DNA from 2 places in the Paenibacillus sp. J31R30 genome. Region 1 is predicted to be linked to the other one. Evidence: riboswitches for the same ligand, from Rfam matches in the RefSeq annotation. Region 1 holds a riboswitch; the other holds the start of a gene.

Region 1 (7,574 bases):
CGTGAGTAGTCTGCCATAACCTGGCGCGATAGAGATCTCAGGCATGTTTTGCGCTACGATGACTTCCTTGACCCTTGCAAGTACGGCATCTTCTTCATATAAACCTTCCATATAGCTTTCTGCTGATATCGTTTCCATGTATTTGTCCTCCTAAATTCGCATCAAATGTGTGGTCTTTGCAATACCCGTTTGTAAGTGTAACCTATTTGTCCTATACTTGTTAATTGTATGAGTTTTCTGAGCGTTGTACAACCCGGATGGAAGGACTATACCAATGCCACAAAAAATTGAACTAATCGCCACTTGCCCGATGGGACTTGAGGCTATCGTTGCCCGTGAAATCCGTGACCTCGGCTATGAGGAAATGACCGTCGAGAATGGACGTGTCCGATTCTTTGGTGACGAATTGGCCATCTGTCGCACCAATCTTTGGCTGCGTACGGCAGATCGCGTCCTCGTGCTTATGGGGCAATTCAAAGCAACTACCTTCGACGAGCTATTCGAAGGCACCAAAGCTCTCGCTTGGCCAGACTGGATTCCGAACGATGCCGAATTCCCTGTCGAGGGTCGCTCCCATAAGTCACAGCTATCAAGCGTTCCCGCTTGCCAAGGCATCGCCAAGAAAGCTGTCGTTGAGAAGATGAAGCAACGCTACGGCACCGAGTGGTTCCCTGAGAACGGGGCACGCTACGTGATTGAAGTCGCGCTGTTGAACGATATCGCGACGTTAACGATCGACACGACCGGTCCCAGCCTGCACAAGCGCGGCTACCGCAAGCTTGTAACCGAAGCGCCGCTGAAGGAAACCATGGCGGCAGCATTGATTTTGCTGAGCCGATGGAACGTTGATCGGCCGCTCTACGACCCGTTCTGCGGGTCGGGGACCATCCCGATCGAAGCCGCGATGATCGGCTGGAACATTGCGCCAGGCCTGCGGCGCAGCTTCCCTAGTGAATCTTGGGGGAACATTCCCCGCAAGCTGTGGGACAAGGCCCGCGACGAAGCCTTCGACGCGGTGAAAGACAACGTGCCGCTGCACATCGTCGGCAGCGATATCGACCCTGCCGCCATCGAAGTGGCAGAGGCGGCCGCCAAGGCAGCTGGATTGACGAAGCAATTCCAGCTGAAGGTTGAGCCGATCGCCAAGGCGCGCCCGCGCGGCGACTATGGCTGCTTGATCACCAACCCGCCGTATGGCGAACGACTTGGTGAAGCACCGGATGTCGAGCTGGCGCTGCGCGAGCTCGGTGCATTAACACGACCGATGCCGTCGTGGAGCCTGTTCATTCTAAGCCCGAGCACTCAGCTCGAGCATTATATGAACCGCCGCGCTGACAAGAAGCGCAAGTTGTTTAACGGGCGGATCGAATGTAATTTGTTCCAGTATCTAGGGCCATTGCCTCCGCGTAGGTAAAGATCCGTTAAAATTAAAAAAGCGGCAGTTCAGAGGTTATACTAACCATCTTAGCTGCCGCTTTTCTTTTTTCAGGAACATCAATACAAAGTTGATCCCCACGTGGAATTTCTGTAAAGGAAATTTTACTGGATGTTACCTCACGATGCCTTACTCTTGTTCATAAACATTAATTCTTCGAACCATTCTACTTCTTTCATCATAAAGAACGATGTTGTCATTGCGGTCCACCGTAAAGCGAATGAATTGGTTAAACAACAGCTCCGAAGGGTCATAAGCATCGATCGGCTCGTGGCCCTTGCTTTTCCCATTATACAGCCCTTTATTAAATTTCATTTCATTACGATTTATTAGTAATGAGGTTTTACCATCCACAGTCACTTTATAGATTTGCTCTGGCGTCATCACAAAAAAGCTTCCGTTCGCCCCAATACAATTGACGGCTCCTTCGATTTGCGCTTGGGCAGCATTCTTGAGCCCCGTGTCCGTAAGAGTAGAGATGTAGCCGGTACTCATGTCGTATGTGTATATGGTGTTATCTTTAACCGTGGATACCAGTTGACTGTTAGGTTCGATATATGTTTTCGTCTCAAATTGGCTTCCTCCGCCCTTGAGACTGGAATAAATGGCTCTAGCGCCTCCCCAATAAAATTTCCCTCCATCAACGGTCTCAAACATCGCTGGCAAGTAAGTATGGCCGGTGCTTGTTTGCCCGAACCTCATATCCAACGGAATCGGCTTGTTGAAAGTGAAGTTATGAGTTTCCATCTTCACTTCAGGCTCAAGGGAATAGGCGACTCCTCCTCCCCCAAGGACATACACGCGATTCAGCATCGGATTGTAATACAGTTGCATGGCTTGAAAGCTTGCATAAACGAAAGTGTTTTTCCTATGGATTATATTATTACTATCTCCCGGAACATCTTCATATTCGAAGTTTAATTTCCCGTCAATCCGGAATACGGTACTGGTACGATTGGACTCAGGTTCGTATTTACTGACTATATAGCCTTCGTTGGCGTAATCACGAATTGAATAAATGTTACCATTCTTGTCGACAACCACACTTAAAACCTGCGTTGCCCTTGCAACTTGCTGCCCGGCATCCGGGTCCATGACTAGGTTGTCTACTGTGGGTGGAGAAAGCTTTTTTCGTTCAGCTATTGGAGCAGCAGTTGACACATCCATTGTCAAAGTGATCGTTTGAAGCTGGCTATTGTAAGTTACAGTTTGACCGAGTTGTTCAGCAACGAATCGCAATGGCACCATCGTCGTCTCGTTCACAATTATTGCGGGTTGCTCCAAAGTAACTGGTTGGTTGCCAACTACTGCATCTTTCGAGTTGATGCTAATAATGACCGTTTTGGCAGAGGTCGTGAGTCTAACGGTTCTCGTAACTCCATTCCACTCTATGGCTGCGCCTAGAGCCTCTCCGACGAACCGCAGTGGAACCATCGTGACGCCATTTACTAGCACCGGGGCGCTTTGCAACTCGTAGGTTTCCCCTCTGACCATTGCCTTTATATCCTGTAGCTTCAATACAATGGCTTGTCCGACAGCTTCGGCTCGAATGTATGTTGGTGTGCTAGTGACCATGAACATTAAACAACAAGCAAATAGGAGCATTTTTGTTCTTTTCATAGAAGTACCAGGCCTTTCATGCCAATTTTACTAATTTGTAATATGAGGTAATAAAAATATCACACTGCCGCTTGTCAGCAGTCCAATCGGGTCACTTTGAGGGTTTATTTTATCCATATGACATAAATCAGAAGCGCCCACAAGGGAATAGACAGTAGTACGCTCCAGAAGCAACCTTTAGCCATCGCTAGCTTTGGTTCCTCTTCGGTCCGCTGGTACCGGCCTTTATTCCACAATTTCCACCAACTCCAACGGCAACCCATCGGGATCTGCGAAAAACGTGTAGCGATTCCCCGTGATTGGATCAATCCGCACTGGCTCAACCGCGATACCCTTACTTTCTAGTTCGATTACACTTTGCTCCATGTCAGCAACAACAAAGGCCAAATGACGTAAGCCCCGCGCTTCAGGCTGATTGACACGTAATGGCGGGTTCGGAAATGAGAATAATTCAATCTCTTGCTCCGTTTGACCGATGCGCAAATCCAATTTATACGAGTCTCTCTCCGCGCGATACGTTTCCTGAATAACGGTGAGTCCGAGTATATCTACATAGAAATGCTTAGAACGCTCGTAATTCGAACAAATAATCGCAACGTGATGAATCTGTTTGAATTTCATTCGTTGAACCTCCTCACAAAGAAAAAACCGCATGCTGGGCTGCTCCCATCCTGCGGCTTGTTCATTTATTTTACCCTGCTGCTAGCATGGTTTCAACAATTTTGTGCAAAACGTTGTCCGCTTGCTCATATTCCACTTGGCAAGTACCTGCGGCGTGGTGCCCGCCCCCACCATTTTGGAGCATCAGATCGCCAATGTTCGTTTGTGCAGTACGATTGATTATGCTATGTCCACATGCGAATACGCAATTTTGTTTATTACGTCCGTCTACGATCCAGATAGATGTGTTTTGCTCCGGATAGAGTGCATAGACCATGAAGCGATTGCCTGGATAAATCGTTTCAACATCGCGAAGGTCCGTAATAATAACATTACCTTCAACCCTTGTGTAAGTTTGCAGCATGTCCCGGTATAACGCATCCAACTCATAGTATCGCGCTACACGCTCTTTCACATCCGGCAGCTCCATTATTTCACCAACGGATTTCGTGGCACAATGCTCAACAAGATCCTCCATCAACTGATAGTTGCTGATGCGGTAATCCCGATAACGACCTAACCCAGTACGTGCATCCATGATAAAAGAGAGCAAATCCCATCCGCTCGGATTCAAAATATCTTCCTTGTTAAACTGCGCGGAATCAGCTTTGTCTACGCCTTGCATAATATCATCGATATCTCCGAAGGTTTCTTTGCCCCCATAGTAATCATAGACAACTCGCGCTGCGCTTGGAGCGATACGAGTTTCTCCTTTAAATGAGACCGCTTCACCCATCCGTGTAAGCTCACTGGAGTGATGATCGAACCATAAGCCGCAGCCAGCTACATAAGGCACATTGGCCAGAATATCATTTTCCGATACTTCAATTAGGCCGTCTTGCATATCTTTGGGATGAACAAATTTCATTTCATCCACCATGTTTAATTGTTTGAAGAGCATCGCGCATACTAAACCATCGAAATCAGAACGTGTGATCAATCTCATGCTATGCATCTCCCTTGGTATAGTTCCTAAGAACTACTAATGGCAATATTATAGCAGTTAGTGTCGATTGGTGACAATGAGAAAATCACTATCCATAGCCCTTCTACTCATTTCCGACAGAAAAAAAAGAGCAATTCACCTAGATAGGTTGAACCGCTCTCAATTTGGATGATAGACATTGGAAAAGTTTTGTTAAAAAGCCTTCGATTTGTGCCATTGGGGGCATTTTTACAGAAAGTTTAACTTCGCCTTTCCAGTAGAAAATGAGGATACTATTGTTTCTTCCGTGAAACATTTCGACATCCCAACACGCTTCGTTTAGTGCATATTCTTCACGGTTTATCATGAGCTTTGGACCATCCGTGGATGGCACCAAACGTGCAACATGGTTGCCGCATAGTGAAGTTGCTTTCTGTTCCTCAATCATTTGATTGTCCGATTTCATGCCGCTAGGGCCTCCTTAGTGCAAATTGTTCAATTTTATTTCCTATGACAGAGAAAAACCCCTACCGTAGTGAACCGACTAGTGGGGTTCTGAAGTGAATTCCCAATCGTTCGGCGGCTGGCTGGCTGCTTGTCCTATGCAGGAGAAGTAAAGCCCCTGTAGCTTTGCGTCACTGGCTTTCGCCAGCTTTGCCTTTGTCGAGATGATGTGCAGAATCTGTTTAGTTGTTCATGTTTAAACGGTACATCCTATACCTCAAGAATAAGGGATGATGATTTGAAATCGAATAGTGCGGAGGAACTATTTTTACGAAATCCATCAAAAAGTTTGCATTTTCGACGAAATTTTCATCATTTTTTGACGTTTTGTGCCTCTCCAATAGAAGATAGATCCGATTAACGATAAAAATGCAATGATGAGGAACAGCGTAGTCCCCCCATAGGATACTAGCAAAAAGCCGCCAATCCACGGTCCCATGAAGTGACCGATGTTCGTTAGCGTTTGAGCACCATAATAGGTACCTCTCATTTGTTCAGGCGCAAGCTTATCAATCAGCATATTCGCGGCAGGATAATTCAGAATTTCACCGAACGTGAAGATCGCCATCGAGATAATGAGCCAAGTTAACGAGTGGGAAATGGCAAAGCCGATATCGCCTATGGCAAACATGAAGTTTCCAACGACAATGGCTGTTAATGGTGAATACTTCTCCGCCCATTTCCCCAGCGGAATCTGCATGGCGATGACGACAATAGCATTGGCGCTCATGAGAATCGCAAACATTTTGACCCCGTCGGCAAAATCCCTCTGAAGATACTGTGACAACGTCACCATAACCTGCGAATATCCGATTGCTCCGATAATGCCACCAACAATGTACAAACGGAAGGTCATATCCTTACGAATGACGTCCCATGCCGAGCGGAAAGTAACGATCGCTTTCTTCTCACCTTCGATTTTTTTAATACCGAACTTAATGAGAAGCGCGTAGAGTGTTACACCATAGATTAAATAAATAATCCCGGTCAGCAGGAATGGCAGGGCTCCGTTCATCGTCGCAAAGAAAGCTCCCAGCAAAGGTCCCACAGCTACACCAACGTTAATCGCCATATAGCGGAGTGAGAATACCTCTCTTCTTTTGGACGGCTCCGTTAGATCTGCCATTAGCGCTTGCGACACAGGCTCATAGAATGAACGGCAGAGACCATTCAGCATATTGAGCAGCATAAATAAGACCGGTAATTTAACAATACCGAAACCGAGAAAGACGAATCCCCACCCAAAAAGTGCCGCGAGCATGATCACGCGTCGTCCGAATCGATCTGACAACGTGCCGCCGACAAAGCCGCCAAAAGTACCAGCTAATGCACCCATACCAATTACGATACCGATGAGTCCTGGGCTCATAGAGGAGTGCTTTGCCAAATAGATCGCTAGAAAAGGTAAACTCATGGAGGAGGCAGCTCGTGCCATAACGGTACCTAAGATTAGCGTATGTACGATAGGATGATAGGATTGAAGAAAATGACGTATACGATTCATTGACGATGACTCCTCTCACTGATACGAATTACCCTTTGGTTAATTAATTGACGCCGAATTCCAATTATACACGAAATGGAGAGAAACGTGTCGTAATTTCGAACTGGGAACTTTACCTTAGTCCTCTTACTTCGCTCAGATGGTATTTATTGGGTGAAGGTTTTATAATGGCGATATGGAGGTGTTTGCAATGAAAATAGCGATCACAGGCGGCAGCGGCTTTATTGGAAAACGTTTAATTGCTTTCTGGTTGGGACAAGGTCATGAACTTATCAATATATCACGCACATCCTCAAAGCAGATTTCCGGTGTCCGAACGATAACATGGGACGAGTTGGAGAAAAATACGGACCTTCTTCAAGGACTCGATGCCATTGTAAATTTGGCTGGTGAATCTATCAGTCAACGCTGGACAGCCGCGGCCAAGAAACGGATTGTTCAATCCCGCCTGCAGGCAGCAGAGCGAGTTGCCAAGCTTGTTGCGAAACTGGATCCTAAGCCTAAGGTTGTTGTGAATGCTTCTGGCATGTCGTATTACGGCGTTTCAGAAAGGGAAACCTTTGATGAGGAGAGCCCTTATCGCAATACAGACTTTCTAGCTTCCGTCGTCAAGCAATGGGAGCAAGCAGCCGATCTCATCCAAGGAACTCGATTAGTGAAGGTTCGGGTTGGACTTGTTTTGGATAATAAAGAAGGCGCGTTTCCCAAGATGGCACTGCCGTATAAGCTTGGGGTCGGCGGCACTGTTGGAAGTGGCAGGCAATGGCTTTCGTGGGTTCACATCGAAGATATGGTGAGACTGATTGATTTTTGCGTTCAAAACGATGCCATTTCTGGTCCCGTCAATGCCACGGCTCCACATCCTGTCACGAATAAAGATTTCGGACGCGCGATTGCAACTGCGATGCGAAGACCGAATCTCTTCC
Region 2 (7,574 bases), on a different contig from region 1:
TACGTTTGCCATGATGAAAGGTCTCTTCTTCATGATCGTCGTTCCTTCACTCATCGGGATGCTGTTGAATCAATGGACGCGGGGGAAAATTAAGGAGCAATGGGGAGGCCGTTTAGGCCCTTTTTCCAAAATATTTATGGGCATCGTTGTCGCGATTAATAGCTCTGTCATTGCACCATATTTGCGGGACTTCAACGCAAAATTGCTCGGATTGGCAGCATTTGTGCTCATCGTAGCCTCGCTGGGCTACATGATCGGCTGGCTTGTCGCTAGATTGTTCCGCTGGGAACAAGATGTCGTGGTCGCCCTTACTTTTAACAGTGGTATGCGTAATATTAGTGCGGGCGCGGTACTCGCTGTAGCTTATTTCCCGCCACCCGTTGCGATTCCTGTTGTGCTTGGCATGCTGTTCCAACAGTCACTAGCTTCCCTCTTCGGCTTTCTGCTGAATCGGAAATATGCGTTGAAAAGCGATACATCCAGCTTACAAGTTAATAGCGTTAAAAACATGTAAATGGGTTGTCGACGACCGTCTATGTCTGGGAGAATGACTGCTCTGTCGTCTTCATAATGTCATTTAATTTATCACTTAGCGCACCTAGTAAATCCGCAAGCTGTGACGTTTTGCAAATGAGTTGATCCTGCTGGTCTGTACGTTTACTTACGGATTTCACGTTCTTCGCTAGCTGTGTAGATAGATGCGAAATTTCCTCCATTGTCACGCTGAATTGCTGTGTGCTTGCGGATACCTGCTGGGATGCTCCTTGAACATCGCGCATTTGTATAGCAATGGAATGGACTGCTTTCAGTATGTGTTCAAAAGCGCGCCCCGCAGCAACGACAGCATCGTTACCATGCTCGAAGGTTACAATCACACGATCCATCGAATCGATGGATGCCTGATTATTGGATTGAACATCCTGAATGAGATCCGCGATCTGTTGGGCAGAGGAGCTCGTTTGTTCGGCTAGCTTACGGACCTCACTGGCCACGATGGTGAAGCCTTTCCCGTGCTCTCCCGCGCGAGCAGCCTCGATGGCTGCATTCAGGGCAAGCAGGTTGGTGCGTGAAGCAATGTCTGTAATCAAATTAACGATTTGATTAATTTCTTCAGAGCGTTCGCCCAGCACTTTGACCTTTTCCGCTGTCGTATGAATTGTGCTGTTCATCGATTGCATTTGGTGAACCGCTAATTGGATCAATTCATTGCCTTTCTCAGCTTCCAGTGCAGCTTGATCAGAGATGTCGGATATACTCGACGAATTTTCTGCGATGAGAGAGGTATCTTTTAACATCTCGGTAACGGCATGTCTGCTGATTTCCACCCCTTGTTCTTGATTGATCGCCGCTTGCTCTACCTTGTGCATGGTTTGAACGACTTCAGAGGTTAAGCGATTCAGTTCGGAGGACTGTGTAGAGAGTCCATGTGAATTCATGCGAACTTCCTGTGACGTATCGGAGAGACGTTCAATAATGTCTTTGACGGTTTGCTGCAGTTTATCGTTTTGTACTACTTCGAAGGCTCGTGTGGTTTTGCGATTCGAGACGATTTGGTAAAGAACTGCACTAATAAATAAAATCACGAACACCAAGTGGATGGCAACCATTGAAAACGCATACACTTTTGTCCCATACACCAGTTCAGGAAAGAACAAATATCCCAATAGGTGCTGCGCTGCAAATAACACGGTACTGATCAATAGCAGCTTAATGTTATCATAATACATAAGAATAGCCAGCACCATGAAGATCGAAAAGTGGTACTCAACCATGCCTTTCCCCCCGGCAATAATAGAGAAACTGCTGAAGGTAAGGGATAACGCGTGAAGGATGGGTATCCAGGCATGATCTTTATTAAATCCATACAAAATAACACTCAGACTGACAAGCGCAATGGGCATCCAAAACAGCCACTGTAGTAGGAATACTGATGCGGGAGAAGGTGCTGTCATTGCTTCATGATGCATAGCCCCTTCTGTAAAGCTCGATAAGCCATGAACAAGTAAAGCCAAGATCAATGTTCCGATAACAATGAATTGCATGACACGTTTTTTTGCTTTCATGACAAGCTTCCCCCTAGATATGTTGATGATTAGAAAAGAAAAAGGACCACCCGAATGAAGGATGATCCTATCGAACTCGGTAACCTGTCAACCGTAGCATACAAAATGAATGCGTTAGGCCATGGCTTTGCGTCTCATTGTTTCCAAATGATTTGCCTTTTCTATGAGGTTAGTATGCTAAATAAGAACCCGCTTATCCGTCCATCTATTACTTAAGACACCTGACTTAAGTCACATTTCCTATTGCTTATTATAGGTAGCAAGCCCATATGTGTACATAGCGATAATTGTAATATTTTGTCGATTTGGTAAAAAAATTGACCGCATGTGAAAAAGACTGCTCAGCGATTCGCTGGCAGCCCGTGTGAATCCTATTTACTTCTTAAGACGATTAAACAATATATAGGAGTAAATGACTGGAATTAAGGAACTGATTGCAATAGCTGCTAGGAAGACGGTGATCGCGACGGAGCTCATTAAGAACGCAGCGATAAAAGCAACAACGCCGCCAATCAACATAAGCGGACCGCCCAACCGATGCGTTTTTCTCCAAACTTCTTCATTGGCAAGTGTCCACGGCGTCCGAATGCCAAACGTATAGTTAGGCTTCACCTGCGTCAAAAAGTTCCCCATAACAGCAAACAGCACGCCTATTAAAATCATGGTGATTTTTTGAAAATCAAAGCTGTATCCCAAATTAAAGCAAATGACTGCCCAACCTACGACAGTTAGAAGAATGGTAACCCCAACCCGCGTCACCTCAAAAGCCATAGGGAATTTCTCGAAATTCGCTTTCTTCGGATCGATGAATCTCATCACCCGTATGAATAGCGGCAGCAAACCCAGCAATACCAGCATGAGTAGCGACATTTCTTTGCTCATCGTTCCGTTCACTTCATTGTTCATGTCAAAATGGCTCGCCATCGTATCCGGAAGACGATTATACAGTACTAAGCCCCCTATCGCCGGGGAAAGGCTAATCACAAGTAATAAAATCTCCTTCCATTTCTTCATGACTGTTCCTCCTCATCTTTTTTGTTAAGGATGTTAAACATCCATCCAATGACGTCTTCAACAACGGTCGTGTGCAGCGTATACATAATATGTTGTCCCTGACGTTCATCCAGTACAAGCCCCGCCTGTTTAAGCAGGTTCAAATGATGCGATATGCTCGGCTTACTAATCTTGAAATGATCAGCTATATCTCCAGCATTCATATTTTTTTCCCGCAACAGCTGTAGAATTTCACGACGAGTCGGGTCTGCTAGCGCTTTAAATGCCTCATTCATATGGCCGATCCTCCTCATTTAGACATTTATCTAAATATATAATTAAGATATTACCTCCATTTTTCCCACCTGTCAATTGGCATGTGCCTTCATCTGTTTTGGCTATTAGACTATGTAGGTTTATAATAAAGAAATCAACGTACTTCTCGCGTCAGACAGGATGGGTCCACATGAATGATAAAATTGTAATGCCCGTTTGGACGATTGGCTTGTTCATTGTTGTTATGAATACGACGATGTTCAACGTTTCCATTCCCAGTATTATTCAAGATCTCAGCATCACGGCGGATCTGGGGTCTTGGGTCATTTCCAGCTATTCTATTGGCTATGCCTTATCTACGGTTATATACAGCAGACTCTCGGATGTGGTACAGATACGTAAACTCCTCACCGTAGGGCTAGTTGTGCTTGGACTTTCTTCGATATTCGGACTGTTCGCAAGGGAGTTCCACACCCTGTTGGCGGCACGTATACTCCAATCCGCAGGCGCAGGGGTGATGGCCGGTCTTGGATTAGTACTCGCCAGCCGGTATATTCCGATTGAACGAAGAGGCTCCGCGATTGCCATGATTTCCGCGGGGAGCGCCATGGCCTTCGGACTCGGCCCAATCGTTGGCGGCTTGATAAGTGAATACTTTGGCTGGAATGGGTTGTTTGCCATTACCTGTCTGGTCTTAGTCATTCTTCCCCTTCTCTTACGCTTACTGCCCAAAGAACAGCCAGTACCGTTCCGATTTGATATGCTAGGGGCGCTATTGACGGTAGTCAATGCCGCGAGCTTGCTACTCGCGGTCACGCAGATTTCCGGCGTATGGCTTGCCATCAGTGCGATTTCCATTGGTGTACACGTTTGGCACCTAAGACGTTCAAGTAACACGTTCATAAACCCCTTATTACTTGCGAATCCAGCGTTTCGTAAGCTTGTAGTCATCGGGTTCTGCATCTTGGTTCTGAACCTTGGGAATCTATTTCTAATGCCACTCGTTCTCGCTAAGGTGTTCAATCAGTCCGCTATGATCATCGGTTTAACGATTGCACCAGGAGCGATTCTGTCCGCGTTCCTAACCCGCTTCGTCGGCCGCTGGATTGATCGGTTCGGCAATCTGCCGTTTCTACTCATCGGCCACGGGGTGTTATCTCTGGTGATGATCGCATTCTCGACGTTGCTTGGTGCTTCACCGCTTGTCGTAATGATCGGTTACCTTTGTTTCTCGCCTGCATTTTCCGCGACAATCGCATCGTTAAATAATGAGACTTCACGCATCCTGCCGAAGCATTTAATTGGCTCTGGCATGGGACTCATACAGCTGATCCAATTTTTTGGAGGATCCATGTCGGTAGCGATATGCGGCATTCTACTTGAGATCCAGCGGAATACGTCGCTCCTACTTTCGTACAAGCATGTTTATGGTTTGTTATTCGTCGTTGGGATTTGTTCACTCGGAATGCTTCTGTGGTACAGGCTCTCAGAGATGCGGGTAGGTATCGAGGATAGCTCAGCAGCCAAATAACAACGGAAACACGTATGAAACAAGGCACCTTTGTTCCCATCTTGGGGTGAAGGTGCCTTGTTTGAGTACGAAACCCGGTTATTTTAATACTTTCAGCATCGAAGCAATCATGCCCTCGTGATTAACCTCATGTACAATACTCGAGAGAATCAGTTCATCGATCGTCTTTGCTTTGAAAAAGTTCTCTTTGACCGGTACAGCCAGCTTATCGTTCAAATTCGCACGAATCCGCTCAGCCTGTTCCTTCAACTGTCCCACAATGACGTCCCAAGCAGGCGGTTCTTCTTTCCAATCCGCTGGTTTAGTGCCATTGCTGAAAAAAACCATATAACTGGCAGGAAGCACTGTCGGTTGCTCAGTAAAACTGAATATAATTCGTTCGCTCACAGTCAGGATATGCCCAATATGCCAATGTATATGATTATTAAAGCCAGCAGGTACAACATCACGCTTATCCGCCGGACATCCTTCAACCAACTTCAATAACCGTCCCCGATGTTTGTCTACCAAGTCGAAAACAAAAGAATCCCTCATCTTTCTCAAGCCTCCTGAATGAATATTAGTTTGATTCACTACTTTATGTCAGCTTAGCACAACTTCTCATCCATTTTATAGTAGAACTTACTAAGTGCTTGAAATCATACGATGAAGGAGTGATACACGATGTGGAAAAAAGTGATATCCTTAGGACTTTGCTGCTTAGGCTTGCAACTCAGTCTATTTGCCTCTTCAGGAAACGCCTATGAATATGCAGATACACCAACGGAAGCCGCGGACGGGATCCATATTCCTACAAAGCTGACCCTACTAGAAGATATCCCCTATTATGTGATACCGAATGCGCTGCTTAATAAAGCGGAGGGAGCTTTCTCCCCCCAGACAGTTGACGTCATCGAAGCTGAAGTTAACTGGACCACATCCCCGAATTGGTGGAAAATACATACCGCTGTCGGTGATCGATGGATCAAAACAGCTCCTTGGCAAATCGAGGCTCCGCCACCCCCTACGATAAGCTTGATGACCGAGACACCGATCTATGCGAAACCTTCTGAAAAGATAGAGCCCTCAGCAGCTCTTTCTCCGCAGGACGTCAGCGTCGTAGACGCAGAAAAAGGATGGTTCAAGCAAGAGAGCACAGATTATAACCCCAAAAAGTGGATCAAAATACACACCACATGGCTTGGTGATCAATGGGTTCATTTGCATCTAGATCAGATTGGCTCTTATAAGCCTTTAGATCAAAAAGTCTATTTCTCGCATGTTTATTATAATCTTGAGCCTCACTTTGATCATCAAACCTATCATGTCGACGGAACCCTTGAGAATGAGTTCCTCCATCAAATTGGCCAATTCCGTTCCGTTTTAGGGAGTTATTATAAGGTTGAAGTCGATGGTGGTACGAAATGGGCACTAGCCAGCGGTCTACGCGTTATTCCTGAGACGAAATCCCTTATACGAGCTCATCCGATCCCACTTTATACATATCCTTCCCCTTATGAAGTGCCGATGCTAGTTCCTGCTGGAAACCTGCATATCTTTGAGAAACTAAGCAAAGAAGCAACGAACGACTCCGTTGGCGAATGGTATCATATCCGAACGGATCAAGGAGAAGGATGGTTTAACCCAACCTTTGCAGAACCAGAGGATGCTGACATAGAAACAGCAACCATTCAGCTGAACAATGTTGTTACGAAGCTATACCGTTATCCAGATACTGATATCTCACTCGAGAATGGGCAGCTTGGACCGCAGTCGATTCATCCGCTATCTGCCTGGACAGCTCCGAATGGCATTCGTTGGTTCCAGATCAATTCCTTCGTAGGTAAGGCTTGGATTCAGCTAGACCCCCGTGAAGATCGTCTTGTTCTGAAAGACCGTGCGTCGGATATGCAAATTAAAGGCGATTCCTCTTATCAAGGGGCACTTTATAGAAAAGATGGCAACTATACTTTCGGTACTGAGACCATTGGATATGACATAGAGGGACAACCTTACTTCAGTAGTACTTTTCTAGCAAACCTGTATCCTTTCAACTTAACAGGTCCAGATGTACAAGGCTGGTGGACATTGACGAACGAAGCAGGTTATTCTTTTCAAATTAAACCTGGCGAGCTTAAGGCTAGAACCTTATGGAAGGGTAACATCGCGAAAATCGTGACACTAGATTCACCACCCGCTTCCTCTGACAAAGAAGGCTCCCCTATGCTAAGTCTAGCCGATATAAGGACATTATTCGGTGCCACCTCAATGGTCTCAAGGGACAACGCGGAAGTGGTGCTCAGCGCACGGCAATATGAAATATCGCCCTTCCAACTGCCTATAATTGCAGACGGGAATCAAGTTCACCTATCTGGTCTTGTGTATGAGACTACCTATACCTATACAAATAACAGTAGCACTACTACCTCTCAAACCTTACAGATAACCGTTGCAGACCAGGATACAGGTGAACCCTTGAACAAGACGAACGCTTCGGCAACAAAATTGCTCTACAATTTGAATAATTATGCAGGTCTATACGACATTTCACTTGATCAGCCGCTTAAGCCGGGAATCAATCATTTGACCGTCAGCTTCAAGGTCGGAGAACGGATCATTTTGCAGCGTGATTGGGATGTTGTCGGTCCTGCACAATAAAAGAAAGAAGCAGGTTGCCTAGGCAACCTGCTTTATTTTTTAACCTTTTAGCCCTGTCGCCACTCACGCTTCAA

Evidence for each region. Region 1 has a riboswitch for cyclic di-GMP ahead of AC58QO_RS08310 (hypothetical protein). Riboswitches for the same ligand answer to the same signal wherever they lie in the genome.
Region 2: linked by a shared signal. The riboswitch ahead of AC58QO_RS17680 (methyl-accepting chemotaxis protein) and the one ahead of AC58QO_RS08310 (hypothetical protein) in region 1 are both predicted to bind cyclic di-GMP.

What each region holds. Positions count from the first base shown of each region.
Region 1 covers NZ_JCAUAV010000002.1:516,458-524,031, reverse strand. The annotation lists gene AC58QO_RS08335 (O-methyltransferase) at 1-138, opposite strand, end outside; gene AC58QO_RS08330 (THUMP domain-containing class I SAM-dependent RNA methyltransferase) at 275-1,414, shown strand; gene AC58QO_RS08325 (copper amine oxidase N-terminal domain-containing protein) at 1,565-3,055, opposite strand; gene gloA2 (SMU1112c/YaeR family gloxylase I-like metalloprotein) at 3,281-3,676, opposite strand; gene AC58QO_RS08315 (exopolyphosphatase) at 3,747-4,661, opposite strand; gene AC58QO_RS08310 (hypothetical protein) at 4,801-5,106, opposite strand; cyclic di-GMP riboswitch class I at 5,216-5,309, opposite strand; gene AC58QO_RS08305 (MDR family MFS transporter) at 5,425-6,648, opposite strand; gene AC58QO_RS08300 (TIGR01777 family oxidoreductase) at 6,839-7,574, shown strand, end outside.
Region 2 covers NZ_JCAUAV010000004.1:161,633-169,206, forward strand. The annotation lists gene AC58QO_RS17675 (bile acid:sodium symporter family protein) at 1-514, shown strand, start outside; gene AC58QO_RS17680 (methyl-accepting chemotaxis protein) at 534-2,063, opposite strand; cyclic di-GMP riboswitch class I at 2,139-2,230, opposite strand; gene AC58QO_RS17685 (SdpI family protein) at 2,439-3,077, opposite strand; gene AC58QO_RS17690 (autorepressor SdpR family transcription factor) at 3,074-3,352, opposite strand; gene AC58QO_RS17695 (MFS transporter) at 3,523-4,863, shown strand; gene AC58QO_RS17700 (DinB family protein) at 4,942-5,397, opposite strand; gene AC58QO_RS17705 (hypothetical protein) at 5,527-7,500, shown strand; gene AC58QO_RS17710 (GNAT family N-acetyltransferase) at 7,548-7,574, opposite strand, start outside.